DNA from 2 places in the Calditerricola yamamurae genome. Region 1 is predicted to be linked to the other one. Evidence: a T-box and tRNA genes for the amino acid it is inferred to sense, from the RefSeq annotation. Region 1 holds a T-box; the other holds one or more tRNA genes.
What was found. A T-box is a leader RNA that pairs with one kind of tRNA and senses whether it is charged. The one in region 1 lies ahead of ACYQ0Z_RS01695 (valine--tRNA ligase), so its partner is inferred to be a tRNA-Val.

Region 1 (9,814 bases):
CGGCCTCCACCACCTCGGTCGGCGCCTTGGCCACGAAATTGGGGTTGGCCAGTTTCTTTTCGGCGCGTTCCACTTCCTTGTTCAGGGTGTCAAGTTCCTTCTCGAGGCGTTTGAGCTCCTGCTCAATGTCAACCAGTCCCTCCAGGGGCACAAACACCTGCGCCCCCGTGACGACGGCGGTCATCGACCTTGCCGGCTTGGTCACGTCGACACCCATGACCAGCACCTGGGGACGGCAGAACCGCTCCAAGTAGGCCCGTCCTTTTTCCAGCAGGGCCAGCACCTCGGCGCTGTCGGCCTTGATGTGCAGGTCGATCGGCTTGGACAGTGGCACGTTGAGTTCGGCCCGCAGGTTGCGCACCGCGCGAATAGTTTCCACCAGGAGCCGCATCTCCCGCACCGCTTCGGGGAAGTGGTGCGCCGCGTTCGGCTCGGGCCACTTGGCCCGCACGATGGTTTCGCCCTCGTGGGGCAGGTGCTGCCAAATTTCTTCTGTCACGAAGGGCATGTACGGGTGGAGCAGGCGCAGGATGGTATCGAGGGTGTGGACGAGCACGGCACGCGTCGTCCGCTTGGCCGCCTCGTCACTCGAACCGAGCGGGATCTTGGCCATCTCAATGTACCAGTCGCAGAACTCGTCCCAGATGAAATTATAGAGCACCCGCGCCGCCTCGCCGAATTCGTACTGCTTGAGGAGACGCGTGACATCGCGCACCGTCTCGCTCAGACGGTGCAGGATCCACTGGTCGGGCACGCTCAGCGGGCCGGAGAGGTCCACGTCGGCAACGGTGAACCCCTCGGGCAGGTTCATCAGCACGAAGCGCGACGCGTTCCAGATCTTGTTGACGAAGGCGCGCGCCGACTCGACCCGCTCCCAGGAGAAGCGGATGTCGTTGCCCGGGGAGCTGCCCGTGGCCAGCATGAAGCGCAACGCGTCGGCGCCGTGCTTCTCGATGACTTCCATCGGGTCGACACCGTTGCCGAGGGACTTGGACATCTTGCGCCCCTTCTCGTCGCGGATCAGGCCGTGGATGATCACGTCCTTGAACGGCTTTTGCCCCGTGAACTCCAGGGCGGTGAAGATCATCCGCGCCACCCAGAAGAAGATGATGTCGTAGGCCGTCACGAGGACGTCCGTCGGGTAGTAGCGCTTCAGGTCGCCTGTCTCGTCGGGCCAGCCCATCGTGGAGAAGGGCCACAGGCCGGAGCTGAACCACGTGTCCAGCACGTCCTCGTCCTGGGTGAGGGTGACGTCGGGCCCGTATTTCGCCCGCGCCTTTTCGTAGGCCTCCTCCTCGCTGCGGGCCACGATCACCTCGCCGTCGGGCGTGTACCAGGCCGGAATGCGGTGCCCCCACCACAGCTGGCGGGAAATGCACCAGTCACGGACGTTCTCGATCCAGTGCAAAAACACCTTCTTGAACCGTTCCGGCACAAAGCGCACCGCATCGTCGGACAGCGTGTGGCGGATGGCCTGCTCGGCGAGGGGCTTCATGCGCACGAACCACTGGGTCGACAGGTACGGCTCCACCACCGCGCCGCTGCGCTGGCTGTGGCCGACGGCGTGGACGTGGTCCTCCACCTTGACGAGGTAGCCCTGGCGCTCAAGGTCCTCCACGAGCCGCTTGCGACACTCGTAGCGGTCGAGCCCCTGGTACGGCCCGGCGTTCTCGTTCATCTTTGCCTCCTCGTCCATGACGAGGATGCGCGGCAGGTTGTGGCGCAGGCCCACCTCGAAGTCGTTCGGGTCGTGGGCCGGCGTAATCTTCACCGCGCCGGTGCCGAATTCCGGATCGACGTATTCGTCGGCGATAATGGGGATCTCCCGGCCGACGATGGGCAGGAGGACCGTCTTGCCAATGAACGCCTTGTACCGCTCGTCGTCGGGATGCACAGCCACGGCTACGTCGCCGAGCATCGTCTCCGGCCGCGTGGTGGCCACGACGACCGCGCCCGAGCCGTCCTTAAGCGGGTAGCGGATGTGGTAGAGCTTGCCCTGGACTTCCTTGTACTCCACCTCGATGTCCGACAGGGCCGTGCGGGCCACCGGGTCCCAGTTGATGATGTACTCACCGCGGTAGATCAGCCCCTTTTCATACAGGGAGACAAACACCTCCCGCACCGCGCGCGACAGCCCCTCGTCCATCGTAAAGCGCTCGCGGGAGTAGTCGAGGGACAGGCCGAGCTTGGCCCACTGTTCCCGGATGACCGATGCGTAGTGTTCCTTCCACTGCCACACGCGCTCGAGGAACTTCTCGCGCCCCAGGTCGTAGCGCGACAGCCCCTCCTTGGCCAGCTCCTTCTCCACCCGCGTCTGTGTGGCGATGCCGGCGTGGTCCATGCCCGGCAGCCACAGGGCATCGTAGCCCTGCATGCGCTTCATGCGGATGAGGATGTCCTGCAGCGTGCAGTTGAGGGCATGGCCAAGGTGCAGGTTGCCCGTCACGTTCGGCGGCGGGATGACGATGGCAAAGGGCTTCTTGTCCGGATCGCCGCCGGCTTCAAAGAATTTGTTTTTCACCCACCACTGGTAGCGCCCCGCTTCCACCGCCTTCGGGTCGTATTGGGGCGGCAGGGTGGGTTTCGTCGCGTGTTCTGCCATGACCTCACCCTCCTCGCATTTCGTCAGCCCATCAAGCAAAAAACCCCCTTCGTCAAAGGACGAAAGGGGTCTCCCTTCGCGGTACCACCTTTGTTCACGGCCAACCGTCATGCGCATGCCCCGCCAACATGCTGCTTCCGCGCCGCGCGCATCCTTTCCGTTGGGTTTTTCCAACGATGCGTCAGCATGGGCACGCGCGCCACAGCGCGAAAAGGCCGTGCTCTCCTTCCGCTAACGGGCGGTGACCGTCCTGCCCTACTGGCAACGGGCCACTCCATGGACATTCCGCGCGTTCGGGCAAGCCGCTCCGGGGCGACGTTCGGCCGCTTTCGCCTGGGAAGCCTCGCAGCCAAGGGCTTCCCTCTCTGCAAGGCGCGCAGGCGGCCTACTCCTCCCCATCCTCGCGTTTGGGGTCATCCATAGGATCTCTTTTCCATCCAGTATCGCCAAAGTCAAATGGCTCCTTTTCTTATCTTACGTCGAACTCAGGGGAAAGTCAAAGCTGTACGCCGTGGCAAACGGTCAACAGCGGTGCGCGTGAGGGAAAGGAGTGCCAACACAGGATGCATCGCCGAAGCCCACGGAATCAGAGCTCGGCTGTTGGCCGTTGCGTAGAGGAAGACCATCAACCCGTACAGGACAGTGCTGCGCCCAGCGGCCCACCGTATCGGCCCCACGAGCGCCATCCCCAACATCCCAATGGGCAGCAGACTAAACGAATGGACAAACATCGCGTGTCGGGCCCAATTCGCCGGCTGAACGAAGACGGCCAATCCGGCCAGGTATCCCTGGATGAGCACGCATTCTCCATCCCGGTATTTCTCACTTCTTGGCTCCACCCCGATCCTACTCTACCTCGCGCAGCATCCGCTCAATCGCTTCAACGCGGTTACGCAGATCGGCCAAGTCTTCGGAAATCTTCCGTTGCACGGCAACCGCTTCTTCCGCCAGTTTGTGATACGCTTCGTCCCGCGCGATTTCGGCCTGGCTCATGAGCTTTGTCTGGCGGTACTTGAAAATCTGCCAGATGAGGACCACGATGACGACGGTAATCATCAGGTTCATAGCAAGGGCAAACCACATCCCGGCATAATGCATATTCATTGCTCATCCTCCCCTTCTGACTTTCTCCCTTTGGCACGCCCGGATTCATGTCGTGGATGGGACACCGGTAAGGTTTTGGCCGCTTCCGCGAGGTTCTCGGGCGTGAGATGCAAAGAAAACGGAATGATTTCGTAATAATTCAATGCTTTTCCGTCCGGAGAAAGTTCCATCTTGCTCGTGACCAACCCCGCCTCTTCCAAACGCTTGAGATGCATGTAAAGCAACGGACGGCTGATTTTCGCCTCACGGGCAAGCTGACTCACGTGGACGCGCCTGCCCATTAATAAGGAGAGGATTTTCAATCGGTGGGGGTTGGACAAGGCGTCGAAAATCTTGATCAATGTTTCGCCAGACGGCAGCACCCCTCCGTTTTGTCGCTCATTGATCTTCCATCCCCCCTTGTGATCGAAACGTTCATATAACATCTGTAAAAAAAATATTACACGTATAAGACGTTGTCAACCCTCCATATCAACGAGTCCCGCCGCCATGCGCACCACGCGGTGGGCGCGGGCGGCCAGGTGCGGGTCGTGGGTGACGGCCACCAGCGACAGATCCGTTAATTGCGACGATTGAAATAAAAATGAAATATATAAAAATATACGGGTGATACAAATTAAATGATATAATTAACCCGTGTTTAACCTTTGTTTTTCAAAAAAATAAAGACCGTTCTGCAAAGGAGGGCTCATGGATGAAAAACGAACAGCAACGGCCGCAGTCTTTTGTACCCTACGTTCCGGCAAACAAATCGCTGCCCGAGCTGACGGTTACCGCTCTTGTCCTCGGGATCCTCCTGGCCATCTTGTTTGGTGCCGCGAACGCCTATCTGGGCCTGAAGATCGGCATGACAGTAAGCGCTTCCATTCCCGCGGCCGTGATTTCCATGGCCATTCTTCGCGGGATCTTTCGCCGCCAGTCCATTCTCGAAAACAACATTGTCCAGACGATGACCACCGCCGGGGAAGCGGTGGCTGCCGGCGCGATCTTCACCCTGCCGGCCCTGTTTCTGTGGAACCTGACCCCCAGTCAGACGATGATCGCGTTTATCGTGCTGACGGGCGGCTTCTTGGGCGTGTTCATGATGGTGCCGCTTCGCCGCCTGCTGATCGTGCAGGAACACCACACCCTTCCGTATCCGGAAGGTACCGCCTGTGCGGAGGTGCTCAAGTCGGGTGAGGCCGGCGGCGCCAGTGCACGGCTCGTCTTCACCGGCTTCTTTGTTGGCGGGCTGTTCAAGGCGCTGGGCGACGGCCTGAAACTCTTCAAAACAGAAATCGAAACGACAATTTCCAAATTTAAAAACGCGCTCATCGGATTGGACGCCTATCCGGCCCTCCTCGGTGTGGGCTACATCATCGGTCCGCGCATCGCCGGGCAAATGCTGGCCGGCGGCCTCTTGGCCTGGCTCGTTTTCATCCCGATGATCAGCTTCTTCGGAGCCGATAACGCCCACCCCCTCTTCCCGGCGGAAGCCCCCGTCGGCAAATTGGATGCCTGGGGCGTGTGGGACGCCTACATCCGGTACATCGGTGCCGGGGCCGTGGCCACGGGCGGGCTGATCACCCTTATCAAAACCTTGCCCATGCTGTACCGCTCGCTCCGCGACACGCTGCGCGGCATCCGCAAAGTCGGCACCGGACGAACCGAGAGTGTGGCGCGGACCGACCGCGACATCCCCATGCCGTGGGTGCTGGCCGGCACGGCCATCATCATTGCCATCATCGCCTTCGCTCCCATCACCAATGTGGGGGTCATCGGCGCGCTGGCCATCGCCGTTTTCGGGTTCCTCTTTGTGGCTGTGGCCTCGCGTATCGTCGGGATTGTCGGGAGCTCGTCCTCGCCCGTTTCGGGGATGACCATCGCCACGCTCCTTATCGTCACCTTTGTCTTTAAGCTGGCCGGCATGCACGGTATGCATGGCATGGTGGCCGCACTGACGGTGGGTGCCATCGTCTGCACGGCGCTGGCGGTGGCCGGCGACATCTCCCAGGACCTGAAGACCGGATACCTGGTCGGCAGCACGCCGTGGAAGCAACAGCTGGCCATGATGATCGGCGTGTTGGCCTCCGGGCTGGTGATCGGCTTCGTGCTCGTCGTGCTCCACGCCACCTACGGGATGGGCTCCGAGGCCCTGCCGGCACCCAAAGCAGTGCTCATGAAGATGGTCATCGAAGGTATCCTGGCCGACAACCTGCCGTGGGACCTCATCTTCATGGGCGCGGCGTCGGCCGTCGTCATCGAATGCCTGGGCCTTAACTCGCTGGCTGTGGCTGTCGGCATCTACCTGCCGGTGCACGTCAGCACCCCGATCATGGTCGGCGGCTTGGTGCGGTGGGCCGTGGAGGCGCTGACGAAGGACGAGGCAACCAAAACGGCCCGCGTGGAAACGGGCACCCTCTTTGCCTCGGGTCTGATCGCTGGCGAGGCACTGGTCGGCGTGCTCATCGCCGTCCTGATCTGGCTCAACGTGAAACTGCCGGAAAACGTGCTCCTGCCGCAAAACAGCGTGACGCTCGTTCTCTTTGCTGCGCTCACCCTCCTGCTCGCCTGGGTGGCCGTGCGGGCCAAAGGGAACACCGCTCGTCCGGCCGACGGCGACGCGGCAGCCGAAAGGTAGGGGAAGGCCATGGGGCTGAAATGGCGCGCGCTGTTCGAGCGCAAAGGGCGCGCGGCGCGCAAGAAGCAAAACCTGCTGTCCATGACACCGCGCCTGCGTGAAACGGTGCATCTGGAAGCGACCGACCACCCCGATACGCTAACCCTGGTTGTACCGCGGACCGGCTGGCTGGAGCGCCTGTCGGTGCGCTACCTGAACCAGCCGGCTGCCATCCGCGTGGCACTCGATCCCCTCGGCAGCTTTGTACTCGCACGCTGTGACGGACGCTACACGGTAGCCGAGATCGCCGCGGCGCTGCGCGAGCGCTTTGGCGACGAGGCCGAGCCGCTGCTGCCGCGCCTGGCCACATTCCTGGAGGTCGTTGAGGCCAACGGATGGCTGACGTGGGCCGAGCCGCAAGCAGATGCCACCTGAAACGCATATTCGAAGCATACAAACATCCCCTGTCCGAATCAGGACAGGGGATGTTTTTTGGGGGACGTTCCCGCTTCACCAAACTGCCGCCAGATGGCTTCACCGCGCCTCGCCCAAAAGCTGGCGCAGCGCCGAGGTGAAAAGCACCACGTTTTTCAGCTGGCAGCTATAGCCCATCAGACCCACGCGCCACACCTTGCCCTTCAACTCGCCCAGTCCGCCGCCGATCTCGATCCCGTACACCTCGAGGAGCTGCCGGCGGATCGCCGCCTCGTCGATCCCCTCAGGGACACGCACGGTGGTCAGCTGCGGCAGGCGATAGGCCTCCGCCACGTGCAGCGTCAGCCCCATGTCCTCAAGGGCCGCCTGCAGGCGACGGCCCAGCTCCAGATGGCGGCGGTAGACATTCTCCAGCCCCTCCTCGATGAGCACCTCAAGCCCCTCGCGCAGCGCGTAGATCATCGAGATGGGCGCCGTATGGTGGTAGAACCGCTCTTCACCCCAGTATTGCTGGATCATCGACAGGTCAAGATACCAGCTCTGGATCTTTGTCTTACGCGTACGGATCACCTCTTGCGCCCGCGGGCTGAAGGTGACCGGTGCCAGCCCCGGCGGCACGCTGAGGCATTTCTGCGTCCCACTGTAGCAGGCGTCAATGCCGTTTTTGTCCACCTCCACCGGCACCCCGCCGAGGGAGGTCACAGCGTCCACGATGAACAGCGCCCCGTGCTCATGGGCCAGCCGCCCGATGTCGGCCAACGGCTGCCACACGCCGGTGGACGTCTCGGCGTGCACCATGGCAACGGCCTTCACCGGCCCGTCGGCTTGCTTCAGCGCCTTTTCCACAGCCTCCGGCGGAATCGGCTCGCCCCACGGCGCGGTGACGGGAATCACCTCGGCTCCGCACCGCGACGCCACGTCCACCATGCGCTGGCCGAAGAGGCCGTTGACGCCGATCACCACCCGGTCGCCCGGCTCAATCAGGTTGACGAATACCGTCTCCATGCCCGCGCTACCGGTTCCGGACATGGCGAGGGTCAGCTCGTTTTTCGTGCCGAACACCTGGCGCAAGAGGTCGCGCACCTCGTTCATCAGCGCCAGAAAGGCCGGATCCAGGTGGCCCACCAGCGGCGTGGACAGGGCCTTTAGCACCCGCGGATGGACATCGCTCGGGCCCGGTCCCATGAGGATGCGCGTCGGTACCTGCCACATGTTGCCCGTCTCCCCCTTGTCCTCAGCAGTATGCTTCTCCATTGTACACCATCTGCCCCCCGGCTGCACGTCATTTGTCAGAAAAGCCGGTCGTTGGCTGACCGAATCGCCGGTTGAATGTCGCAGCAGACACGGACCAACCCCACCGGTACAATAGAGGTAGCGAAGGAAGCCGCTCGGAACCGCAGCGCCCGCTGCGACAACGCGGGACATTTCCTTTTACCCGACCGTCACGCCTTCACCCCGTTTGCTAAGGGTGCGGATGCGATGGACGTGCTGATTCTGGTCGGCGGACAGAGCCGCCGCATGGGACAATCCAAGCCGCTGCTGGCCTACCGCGGACGTCGACTCGTCGACTACCTGCTCGATGTGGTACGCGCAGCCGGCGGCACGGCGCACTTGGTCGGCAAAGCCGACTCTCCGCTGGCCCGCGAATACGCAGAACGCTGGATCAGCGACGAGGTGGACGCCGGCCCCCTCGGCGGCCTGGCCGCAGGCCTCGCCCGCGTCGACGGCGACCGCGCCGTCGTGCTTGCCTGCGACCTGCCCCGCGTCACACCGGAAACGCTGACGTGGCTGTGGCGCCTCAGCGAAACCCATCCCTCCTATGACGCGTGGGTGAGCTGCGACGGCATGCGCGTGCATCCGCTCCTCGCCGTCTACCGCACACGCGTCCTGCCGCGGGTGCGTGCGCAGCTGGCTACCGGCTCGTACGCCCTTTCCGGCCTCTTGAACCGCCTGGCGTGGTTCGCCGCCCCGCTGCCCGATCCGGCCTGGGCTGCCAACGCCAACACCCCCGAAGAATGGATGGCCCTCACCGGCGAGTGGCCTGCGCTGCACGGCGCGTCGCCCATTAGCACCGTTCCAGCACGCCTCGACGGTACTGCCGCGGCCGCGCCCTTGGTCTTCCAGCTCGTCGGTTTTGCCAAGCGGGGCAAGACGACGTGGGCCAAGGCCATCGTCGCCCACTTCGCTTCCCGCGGCTGGCGCGTGGGCAGCCTGAAGCACGACGGCGGCGGACACGGTCTGGCGTGGGAGGTGGACGGACGCGACAGCCGCGAGCACGCCCGCGCCGGCGCCGCCCGTGCCGTGGTCGTTTCCGGCGGGGAAAAGGGGATTTATGAGCGGCGGGACGCGCCGTGGGAACTGGACGAACTTCTCGCCGATTTTTCCGACTGCGACCTCATTGTCGTGGAGGGCTTAAAGAACGCCCCGTTCCCAAAGTGGGTGTTTGTGCGCGACCCGGAAGATTGGATCCTCGCCGAGCGCCTGACGGGCGTCGTCGGCGCGGTGGCGCACCCCCGTGCGCGCGTTGCCGCACCGCCCCAGGTACCATGGCCGGTTTGGGATATTGACCGACCCGATGATGCGCTCACCTGGCTGGAACACTGGTTGCGCCGGCATCGTCTCGCACCGCGCCGGTAACCGGAAAGGAGGATTCACCCCATGCGCGTCACCGCTTGCCTGTTTGGCCCCCTGCGCCGCGCCGAAGGGACGGATACCTTAACCGTCGACCTGGCTCCGGACAGCCGCGTGCTCGACCTTATGCTTACCCTGATCACCACCCGTCCGGCGCTGCGCGACTTGCTCCCACGATGCACCTTCGCCCGCAACGGCGACTACCTCCTCCTCGACGCACACCTAGCCGAGGGCGACACGCTCCTCATCCTGCCTCCGCCTGACGCGCCGCTGGGCGCCGGCGATCCCGATGCCCTCGTCTCGCCGTGCGGCCGCTTTCTCCTGACCCACCGGCCCATCGACGCTGCCGCCGTGACGGCCAAGGCGTCCCACCCCAACGCCGGCGCCGTCCTCACCTTCACCGGTACCGTGCGCGAATGGACGCGCGGACGTCGGACCGTGGC
Region 2 (9,814 bases), 500 kb from region 1:
AAACAACAGGGTCTGCGCCCCTACCGCCAGCCCGTCCGCATACTCGCCGTGAAAAAAGGCCAGCATCGTCCGGTATGCCAGCCCGCCCGGAACGAGGGGAATGATGCCCGGCACGGCGAACAGGAGGACCGGCACGCGCCGGCGCACGGCCAGAAGTTGGCTGAGGGCGGCCACGAGAAAGGAGGCGGCAAAAACCGCCCCGAGCGGGCCCACCGCCACGGCCATCAGGCCCCGGTACACCAACCAGCCCGCCGCCCCGACCAGACCACCCCATACCAATTCAGGACGCGGGACGCCAAACAACAAACCGAAGGTCGCGGCGGCCACGAAACTGAGCAGCCCTTCCACAGCCCCGGTCACCCGTCTTCGCCTCCTTGCGGTACGCCCTTCACCCCGCCACCAGCCCCAGCAAGAACGCCACGCCCGCCGCCACCGCGAGGGCGGTGAGAGCCGCCTCCGCACCGCGCGCCAGCCCCGAAACCAGATCGCCGGCCATCACGTCGCGAACCGCGTTGGTGAGGGCAACGCCGGGCACAAAGGGCATGAGCGCGCCGATGAGGATGGCGTCCCGGTCAGCCCCCCATCCGACCGCCACCGCCACCACGGCGGCCAGGGCACTGAAAAACGCGGCCACAGCCTCGGCGACAAAGCGTACCGCAAACAGGCGCTCCACCAACTTGAGGGCCACATTGGCCACGAACCCGGCGGCAAAGGCCGGCCCCGCATCCGGCCACGACCCGCCGAACAAAAGGGCAAAGCTGGCGCTGGTGGCGCCGGCGGCCAGGTGCTGCAACCCGTCGCTGTACGGAAAGGGCGCCCCCTCTACTTCCTGGAGTTGCCGGAACGCCTCCGCGACCGACAGGCTCCCGGCCTCGTAGCGGCGGGAGATCTCGTTGACCGCCGCCACCTTGCTCAGGTCGACGGTGCGCGCCGCGATGCGCCGCACGCGCGTCTTGACCCCCTCGGCCGTCACGCACGAAAGGAACACGCCCGTCGGGGTGGCAAATCCGTGGGCCTCCCGCACGCCGGAGGCGATAGCCATGCGCACCATCGTCTCCTCCGCGCGGTGCGTCTCCCCGCCGTTTTTCAAGACAAGGGCCCCGGCGAACAGACACAGGTCCAGGATGTCGTCGGAGGAAGGGGTCAACTGCGTCCCGTGCGGCATCGCATCCATCGTTGTATCACAGCCTCTCCCACCATGCTGCACTCGCCAGCAACAACCATCCGGCCGCGGCGGCACACGCGCCCATCAGCCCCACTGTCAGGCGATCCAACGCCGCGGCATCCTCCGCCCCCGCGCCGGATGCCGCGGCAAGGGCGCGACCCATCGCCGTCGCGCTCGCCCACCGCCCATGGAACGCCGGTTCCAGAACCCGCCGGTATGGCGCCAGTCGCGAATCCGCCCGTATTATATCACAAAGCGCCACCACCGACTGCGGCCGGGCCAAAGCCGCGGCCAGAGGCGCTTCGCCTATGACGGCGGCCAGAAACGTAAGTGCCGCGGCAAACAGATCGTAGGCAGGTTCCGCCACACGCCCGCCGGCGCCCCACGCAGCCCGGTCGTACAATTCGCTGTGGGCGCGCACGCAGCGACCCCGGGGGGTTACACCGCCGAAGTCGATCATCACCGCGCGCGGCAGCGATCCCGGCACCACAAGGACGTTGGCCGGTTTCAGGTCGCCAAAGACAAACCCCGCCGCGTGCAACCGCTCCAAACCGTCCAGAACCTGGGTCAACACGGCTGCCGCCACCGCCGGCCGTCGTCCCGCGGGAAACCGGTGAAGCGGTATCCCATCCACCCAGTCGAGGGCGAGAAACAGGACCGACCGACCGTCGATGTCGGCTTCGTCGACGTCACGCAAAAAAGGCCCAGGGAGCACTCCCCGGGCCTCGAGGTTCCGCAGCATGTCCGCCTCCACCAGCACGCACGCCTCGTCATCGGCCACCTTCAGCGCCACACGGCCCGCCGGCCCCCGGGCCGCGTACACCGTCGCCGTCGCGCCCCGGCCGGCGACGCCCTCGATGCGATACACGTTGCGGTTCCATCGGCCGCAAACAACCGTTCCCGTCCGCATGTCAAAACACATAGTCCCGCAGCAATCCCCCGTTGGGCGGGCGGTCGGCGGAAACCTTCGACGCGGGCGGGAGGGCGACAAATCCGCCTGCTTCTCCCAGGATCCGCCAGGAACGAAAATGGGCCAACGTCGCCCGCAGGGCCGGAGCCGTCGGCGTCAGCCCCGTTGGCGGCCGCTCCAGGGCCAAGCGGGCGGCAGAGCCGTCCGTCGTCCAGTCGACGAGAAGATCGAGCGCCCCCTCAACGCCCGGAAAGGCGCCGACGGCCACCTCACTGGGCCCCGAACGGGCGGCCAAGCTGAGGAAAAAGTCGCGGACCGCCCGGCGCACCGTTGAAACCAGCGGGGCCATGCTGGCGCTGGTGTCGAGAAGCAGGAACACGCGCAGGTGGGACGCCTCGGCCCACGTCTCCACCGAGGCGGCCAGGCGCGCACGCTGCTCGGGCGCCAAGTCCGCCACGCTTCCCTCGGCAAGGAGCGTTTGCAGCTCCTCTCGTACCACGGCATGGAGCGTCCGCGTCATCGCCTGCCGCGTGACGGCCTGAACTGTGTGCGACAGTCGTTCCGGCTGTACGAACTGGCACACCCCTCCCCCGGCGGCGGCAATGCGCTCGGCTTCTCTCCGCCCCTGTTCCCCGAGGGCTTGCCCGTGCAGGATGCCGATCACGTTGACCACAATGCCCTGCTGCCGCGCCTCCGCCGCCGCTTCCACCGGATCGCCCCCGACATTGGAACAACCGTCGGTGACGAGCAGAATCTGTTCTAAAACCATCTCGCGCACGCTTTCGCCTCCCGTCGGCCAAGGATTCTGAAAAAACGGGACATTCCCAGTATCGACGGAAGGCGCATCGCGCATACCTGCCCGTCACCAATCAGCCGGCTCGGCGGGTGTAGCTAGCTGACAATGCGCGGGCGCTCGATTGGACGCACGTGCGGCAGTTTGATGGTGGCCCACTCCGGAACGTACTGGTCAATGCGCACGACCGCCACGGTCATGTCATCGCGAATGGCACCCTGGTGATGGCGCACGACGTGCTCGAGCAAGAGATCGGCCACTTCTTGCGGGTCGTCCGTGTCCAGCTCGGCGATCATGCGCTTCAGGAACCGCTCCTTGTTTTCCACGGTGGGCGCGTCGTAGACGCCGTCGGTGAGCATGATAAGCAGGTCTCCGGGTTTGAGGCCGAGCGTCACCACGTCCACCTCGATATCGCGCAGGATGCCGATGGGCAAATTGCCCGCCGACACAGTGAAGACCTCGCGTCCACGCTTGATGAAGCTCGGCGTCGAACCGGTCTTCAAGAATTTGGCCTCCGCCGAATGCAGGTCGATGATGGCCAGATCAAGGGTGGCGAAGGTCTCCTCGGTCGAACGCAGGGAGAGCACGGCGTTCACCGACTTGATGGCCATCTGCTCGTCAAAACCCACGCTCAGCATCTCTTTCAGGAGCTCCAGCGTCTCGCTCGACTCCCGGTGGGCGCGCTCGCCGTTGCCCATGCCGTCGGACAGAGCCACGGCGTACCGCCCGTTCCCGAGATCGAGGGTGGCGAAGCTGTCACCGGACAGCCAGCCGCCATCCTTGGCCACCGCGGCAATCGCCGACTGGACCCGGTACTTGTGGGCCGTGCGCAGACACATCGTGCAATACCCGTCGGCGTAGGCGTGGCAACGCTTTTCCGCCACGGCCACCGTCTCCCCGAGCAGGTCGGACACCAGCGGGGCCACGATTTTCTCGCACTCGTCACGGCCATCGCAGCTCGGTTGGCTCACCTCGATGTCCACGTTGCCCTCGGCCAGGCTGTAGATGTCCACCTTGCGCACCGACAGCCCGATCTCCTCGAGGGCCTCGCGAATCTGCCCTTCCTGCACCACCAGGTCCTGTCCCTCGCGGCGGATTTCCGCGGCAAAATCGTCCATCACCCGCGACACGCCGCTCAGCTGCTCGGCAACCAGAAGCCGATTGTCACGGATACGCTGGTTCAAGCGGAATCGCTCGCGGAAAAGCGGGTACTGGTCCGCCATAACGTTCAAGACATCCTGCGCCTTGACGCAGTGGCGCTTCCATTCAAAGGGAAGCTGCCGCCGGAACGTGCCATCGGCCGCCACCACCCCGGCAAAGTACCGCATCCAATCATACGTCTCCTCGGCTTTCTCGCCCCAGCAGACATCCTTCTTTCGGCAGACGTTGCACGTGACGGCGGTCACGTCACCCAGGAAGCTGTCTAGCTCTTTCATCACATCCGCCTTGCCGTGTTGGGCATCCGGGTCCGCCTGGGCGAAACTGTGCGCCAGTTTCTGAAATAGACGCGCAAACTGTTCCACGCGCGCAGCGGTAGCTTGCCGCACTTGGCGCATATAGGACTGCTGGTTGAGCAGGTGCTCGTGGGTGCCCGGCAAGAGGGCGGCCAACTGGCGCAACGGCACACGCGGCGTCAGCACAAACAGGACCGCGGCGACCAGCGACTCCCCGAGGGCACTCCACATCCGCCCCGTGGGCTCCATGTAGAACGTGAAGAGGCTTGCCCCGATCAGGAGGCCAGTCACCGCCCCCGGCTTCCGTGCCTCGCGCAACAGCCCGCTCAACAGTCCGGCAAACCCGAGCAGGCTCATGTGGTTCAGCTCGCCGATGTCGGCCAGGGCAAGCATCAGCCCGATCACCACGCCCGCCGTCACGCCGATCCCCCCGCCTCCCGCGAAGGCAAAGACGAGCAGGAAATACTGTGCCAGCACGTGGTGCACGGCCATGCCATAAAGCTGCCAGTTCACGGTGCCAATCAGCACGGATCCGAGAAGGATGAGGGCGCACACCACTTCTTCCTGACGAAGCGGACGGCGATACCGGCGTGACGTCACGAGGGGAAGCGCCTGAACAAAGATCAGCGTCAGCAGAAAACTGAGCGCCCCTTCCACCGCGTAGCCCACCGCTTGGGAGACGGTCAGCGTGTTGGCCATTCCATAGGTATACCCGGTATGAGCACCGAACACCGCCAGCGCCGTCAAGAGCGGCGCGTGGGAAAGATCGCTCCGCGCCACACGCTTGCGGCGTTCCAAACCGAGCTGGAGCATCAGGTACATGGCGCACGCGAGCAATGTAACGAAGAGGTGATCGGTCGACACCAAGGCCGCCCCTCCGCAAAGGGCAATCGCAATCGGCAGGAACCGATCGCGGCGCAAATGGTATGCCACCGCAAAAAACGGTACGGCAAATGGCGCCAACCCTTCGACCAATACAGCTTGTCCAAGCAAAAAGCCGATGACAAGCAGGGGCACGCTCCAGCGGATCCACCAGCGGGCAGCCCTTCCCGCCCCCCTTTCGGCAGGCTCGGCGGTTCCGGCTTGCCACGCCGCTCCCATCAGATTCCCCGCGAATCCATCCGGTTTGCGAAACATCACGTTCGTCACCACCCGTTTCCCTTTGGTGCCCCCATTATACGCCCGCGTTTCGCAAAAGTCTGTCATTTCGCGCGCCAGCCGATGGAAATCTTCCGACATTCCTCTGCCCGTTCTCCGATCGGTCGAGCCGACTCGCCGCCCCACCCGTCGCAATCTTCCCCCGACACCCTACGTCTGTCGAAGCCCGGAAAAAACGAATCGCCTGCTCCGGCTCATCGCCGTGCAGGCGGTGCTTGCACACGATAGATGGTGGACGGTGACGGGCTCGAACCGCCGACCCCCTGCTTGTAAGGCAGGTGCTCTCCCAGCTGAGCTAACCGTCCAGAAAAAGAAAAATGGTGACCCGTAGGGGATTCGAACCCCTGCATGCCAGATTGAAAATCTGGTGCGTTAACCACTTCGCCAACGGGCCACGCTGGTAGCGGCGGAGGGCCTCGAACCCCCGACCTTACGGGTATGAACCGTACGCTCTAGCCAGCTGAGCTACGCCGCCACCATATGGTTGCGGGGGCAGGATTTGAACCTGCGACCTTCGGGTTATGAGCCCGACGAGCTACCTGGCTGCTCCACCCCGCGTCGTTCACGTCAAGCAGTATACAATACCTTTCTGGATGTGTCAAGGGGTCAAGGATGAGAAATAGTTCCATTTTTAGGTTTCTGCGTCGTCCGCAAAAAAACACTCCCACGCCGGGAGTGTTGCCCTTGCTCGTTCTGGCTCAACCGTCACCCCTTGCGCGCGCCGCGCCCACGGCGTCCTTCACCGTGGCGGCGCAAGGAGGCCAACCGATCCTCGCTCTCGCGCAGGAATCGGCTGAGCTTTTCCTCGAAGGAAACGTCCCGCTCCCGACGCCGCTTCCGTGCGCGGGGATCGTAGTTGTCTTGGGCCTGGCGAATGGATAAGCCGATTTTCCCGTTTTCCGAGATGTTCAGCACCTTCACCGTGACGATGTCGTTGATTTTGAGAACATCGCGTACATCTTTCACGTAGTAGTCAGCAATTTCCGAAATATGGACAAGTCCCGTAACCCCTCCTGGCAGCTCCACGAACGCCCCGAAATGGGTGATACCGGTTACCTTGCCTTGCAGTTTGCTGCCAACCTCAATGGCCATGTACAAAGAAATCCTCCCTTGGTGCACTAAGAATCACGAATCTATTTCATTTTATCCCGGCGTTCGGGTCTCGTCAATGGTTAGGGGGCTCTACGCTAAAAAGTGTGGGATCTAAGAGGAAAAGGCGGTCGACGAGCCAAGGGATAGTTAGGCACATCACATCCCGAAGGAGGCTCGCGACCGCCTATGAACAAGCTTACCGCAGAAATGTTCGGCTTACAATCGTGGATTGTTTACCGTATCGTGCATCAATCCGATGGTATTCACATCTACGCCGGTCGGCCGCGTAAGGAAGCGCGGTGTCCGGATTGTGGACAGCTGACACGCCGCGTCTACGATCGTGCGCGCGAATGGAAACGGAAGCTGCACACCTGGTGCAACGAGAAACCGGTTTACCTCTGGGTACGTCCCCGGCGCTTCCAGTGCACGGCCTGTCGAAAAGTGTTCACCGAACGCTTTCCTGGTATTCGCCCCTGGGCACGCAGGACCGAACGGGCCGAAGCCCTTTTGCTCCAGCGCCTGAAAGCGGGCAGTTTCCGTCGTGCCGCCCAGGAAAGCGGAACAAGCAGCAGCACCTTGCGCCGTCTGCTCCTTCGGTACGTAGACCAGCAGGTAAATCTCGAGGAAGCCCTCCGGGATGTCGATGCCTTCGTGCTTAGCATTGATGAACACAGCTATCGTGGCCGTGACATGATGGTTACGGTCACATGCGTGTGGCCAAAACGGTGCCTTTTGGCCATCTTGCCGGATGACCGCATGAAAACACTGGAGCGCTTTTTGCGCCAGCTGCCGGAGACGGTTCGTCGGCGGATTCGGGCCGTGTGCATCGACCTGAAGGATGCTTGGCGCCATGCCGTGAAGCGCGCTTTGCCCGGCGCTGTCATCGTGGCGGATCCGTTTCACGTCATCCAGGACGCGAATCGGCGGGTTGACGAAGCACGGCTAGTGGAACAGCAGGTGACCGGGGTACGCCTGCCTCGATGGCCGCTTTTGAAGAACGAGGACGACCTCACCGAACGCCAAGCTGCCCAGCTTGCCGCCATTCGGAAGCATCACAAGAACGTGGCCCACTTTCACTGGGTCAAAGAGCAGCTGCGAGACGTTTACCGTGCTTCCAATCGAGACGAAGCCGCAGCCATCCTGGACCGCGTGATCTTTGAGGCCCAGTCGGCAAGCGATGCCGCGCTCCTGCAGTGGGGACGCACGCTCCGCCGCTGGCGCGAGGCGATTCTGGCTTACCACACCTGGCGTGTTTCGAACGGCTACACGGAAGGCGTGCACACCAAGATCAAGCTGCTCAAACGAATCAGCTACGGGTTCCGCAACCGCGAAATCTATGTGCGGAAGATGCTCCTCGCTTTTATACCCTTGGCTTGGTTGACCTCCCATCCACAGTTATTGACTTAGAGCCTGGTTAGGGGCCGGTGACTGTGGGGTGCGAGGCATCAAATAAAGGGTTTCTCCCGGTTTGCTGAGGAAGAAATACTGTCGTGCCAGTTCGGCCACATAGTCCTCATTTTCGAGCCGTTTCACTTGCTCGGCAAGGGACTCCCGCTTGCGGCCGAGGTTCACCGCTTCCTGCTTCAGCCGGGTCAGCGTCGCTTCCTGGGCGCGAAGCTGTTGTTCCTGTTCCCACCATTTCCCCGCTGCCCATGCGCCGAAGGCCACGAGGAACACGAGCAGGATCAATCCGCGGCGCCGAGGCATTCCCATCTTTGGCACGGGTCCATCACCTCACCTGTCTTTCGGCTTTCTTCCCCATCGCCAAATGATTTTCGCGGTTCGCCGCGCGAATCCTGCTCCGCTTGCGAACCCTTTTCGGGCCGGGCGCCACAGGACCGCCAGGACCCTCCACACGGCTTTGCCGACGCCCGCAGCAAGCCCCACCACCCCGAGGAAGACCAGCTCCACCCCCACGACCATCTTCTGCACCGTCCACGCGGCGGGGCGGACAAAAACGACATCGAGGCACCACATCAACCCCCAGAGGACGCGCCCGACCAGCGCAAGCAGCATCCCCCATCCGCGCACCATCGGCGCGCTGAGCGCCGCACCATAAAAAACGGCGCCCGCCGCCAGCCCCAAGAAGGTGTGGGCACGAACCACTCCCCCGTTGACGTGGAACAAGACCCAAAACACCCCGAGGGCGGCGATGCCCAAGAGTATCAGGTCGAGGGCGGTCACCACGGCCCGTCCGAGACGCAGCCGCCACTGGATCACGCGGTACAGGTCAAAGACCGCGCCCAGTCCGATGCCGCAGGCCACCGTGAGCCACCAAGAGAGGAACTGCTCCCGAACGGTCACCGAAACAATCGGCTAAAGAACCCTTTAGCCCGCTCTCCCGGTGTCCCTTCGTCCAAGTAGCCCATCTCAATGACTTTCCCCTCGATGGCCACCTGTCCCTGTTCCACATTGAGGTTTTTCATGTGCAAATGCTGCCCGCGGATGGCCAAAAACCCGCAGCTGGTCTCGAGGAGAAATTCCTCGCTGTCGAAGCTTTCCACATTGATTACACCCGTGATCCGAAGCGTCTTCCGATTTTCCATGATGATCTCGTGGTGCAGTTGCCCGCGGCCCTTTCCTTCCATCATCGGACACCTCCTCACGGTCATCTTACGGACAGTCCCCCGGAAATAGAACCCGGGTCGTCCTCCGAACCGCAGGCAACCCCCACGCCTTTTCCCCGCCTGCCAACATCCCCTACGCAGCATCGGGCTTTCCCCGCCGCTGCTTGGCACGCTCTGCCCACACCCACGGGTAAAACACGATGCCCGAGACAAGCAGCCCCACGCCGAGCAGGAAAGTGCTCAGGTCTGCCGTTCCCGCCCAGACGACCCACACCGCGTACACCGTCGCCAGCACGGCGATGACGCCGTCGACACGGCGCGGCCGGCCATCCGATTCATACGTTTCCCCGGTAATCACCAGTTTTAGCTGATAGACTGGGGCCACAAGATACGGAACCAGGTACGCCAACGTGGCCACGTGAATCACGAAATCGAAGGCCTTGGCCACCGACTGCGACAACGTCGACAGCAAGAAAAGCTGGGCCATCACGTTGGTGGCCGTCAGGGCAACGGTCGGCGCGCCCCGCCGGTTTTCCCGAAGGAACGGCGACAAGAACAAGCCCTGCTTGGCCGCCTGGTACGGGACCTCCGCGCTCAACCAGATCCAGCCGATGGAGGACCCAAACAAGCTGATGAGTCCCAGCACCGCCAGGAGATACGCGCCGGAGGGCCCTA

Region 2: it has a tRNA-Val gene. The T-box ahead of ACYQ0Z_RS01695 (valine--tRNA ligase) is inferred to sense a tRNA for this amino acid. The anticodon was not compared.

Annotation. Positions count from the first base shown of each region.
Region 1 is NZ_BAAIFH010000004.1:47,570-57,383, forward strand. Features, by position in the region: gene ACYQ0Z_RS01695 (valine--tRNA ligase) at 1-2,602, opposite strand, end outside; T-box leader at 2,655-3,013, opposite strand; gene ACYQ0Z_RS01700 (DUF6220 domain-containing protein) at 3,088-3,402, opposite strand; gene ACYQ0Z_RS01705 (hypothetical protein) at 3,449-3,706, opposite strand; gene ACYQ0Z_RS01710 (ArsR/SmtB family transcription factor) at 3,703-4,068, opposite strand; gene ACYQ0Z_RS01715 (OPT family oligopeptide transporter) at 4,401-6,326, shown strand; gene ACYQ0Z_RS01720 (PqqD family protein) at 6,336-6,740, shown strand; gene ACYQ0Z_RS01725 (pyridoxal-phosphate-dependent aminotransferase family protein) at 6,840-7,994, opposite strand; gene mobB (molybdopterin-guanine dinucleotide biosynthesis protein B) at 8,220-9,377, shown strand; gene ACYQ0Z_RS01735 (molybdenum cofactor biosynthesis protein) at 9,399-9,814, shown strand, end outside.
Region 2 is NZ_BAAIFH010000004.1:544,594-554,407, forward strand. Features, by position in the region: gene ACYQ0Z_RS04145 (threonine/serine exporter family protein) at 1-360, opposite strand, end outside; gene ACYQ0Z_RS04150 (threonine/serine exporter family protein) at 389-1,174, opposite strand; gene ACYQ0Z_RS04155 (protein kinase domain-containing protein) at 1,182-2,075, opposite strand; gene ACYQ0Z_RS04160 (vWA domain-containing protein) at 2,077-2,844, opposite strand; gene spoIIE (stage II sporulation protein E) at 2,967-5,459, opposite strand; tRNA gene ACYQ0Z_RS04170 (tRNA-Val) at 5,710-5,785, opposite strand; tRNA gene ACYQ0Z_RS04175 (tRNA-Glu) at 5,799-5,874, opposite strand; tRNA gene ACYQ0Z_RS04180 (tRNA-Met) at 5,879-5,955, opposite strand; tRNA gene ACYQ0Z_RS04185 (tRNA-Met) at 5,962-6,038, opposite strand; gene ACYQ0Z_RS04190 (S1 domain-containing RNA-binding protein) at 6,186-6,572, opposite strand; gene ACYQ0Z_RS04195 (ISL3 family transposase) at 6,759-7,979, shown strand; gene ACYQ0Z_RS04200 (FtsB family cell division protein) at 7,968-8,285, opposite strand; gene yabQ (spore cortex biosynthesis protein YabQ) at 8,307-8,876, opposite strand; gene yabP (sporulation protein YabP) at 8,873-9,160, opposite strand; gene ACYQ0Z_RS04215 (amino acid permease) at 9,273-9,814, opposite strand, start outside.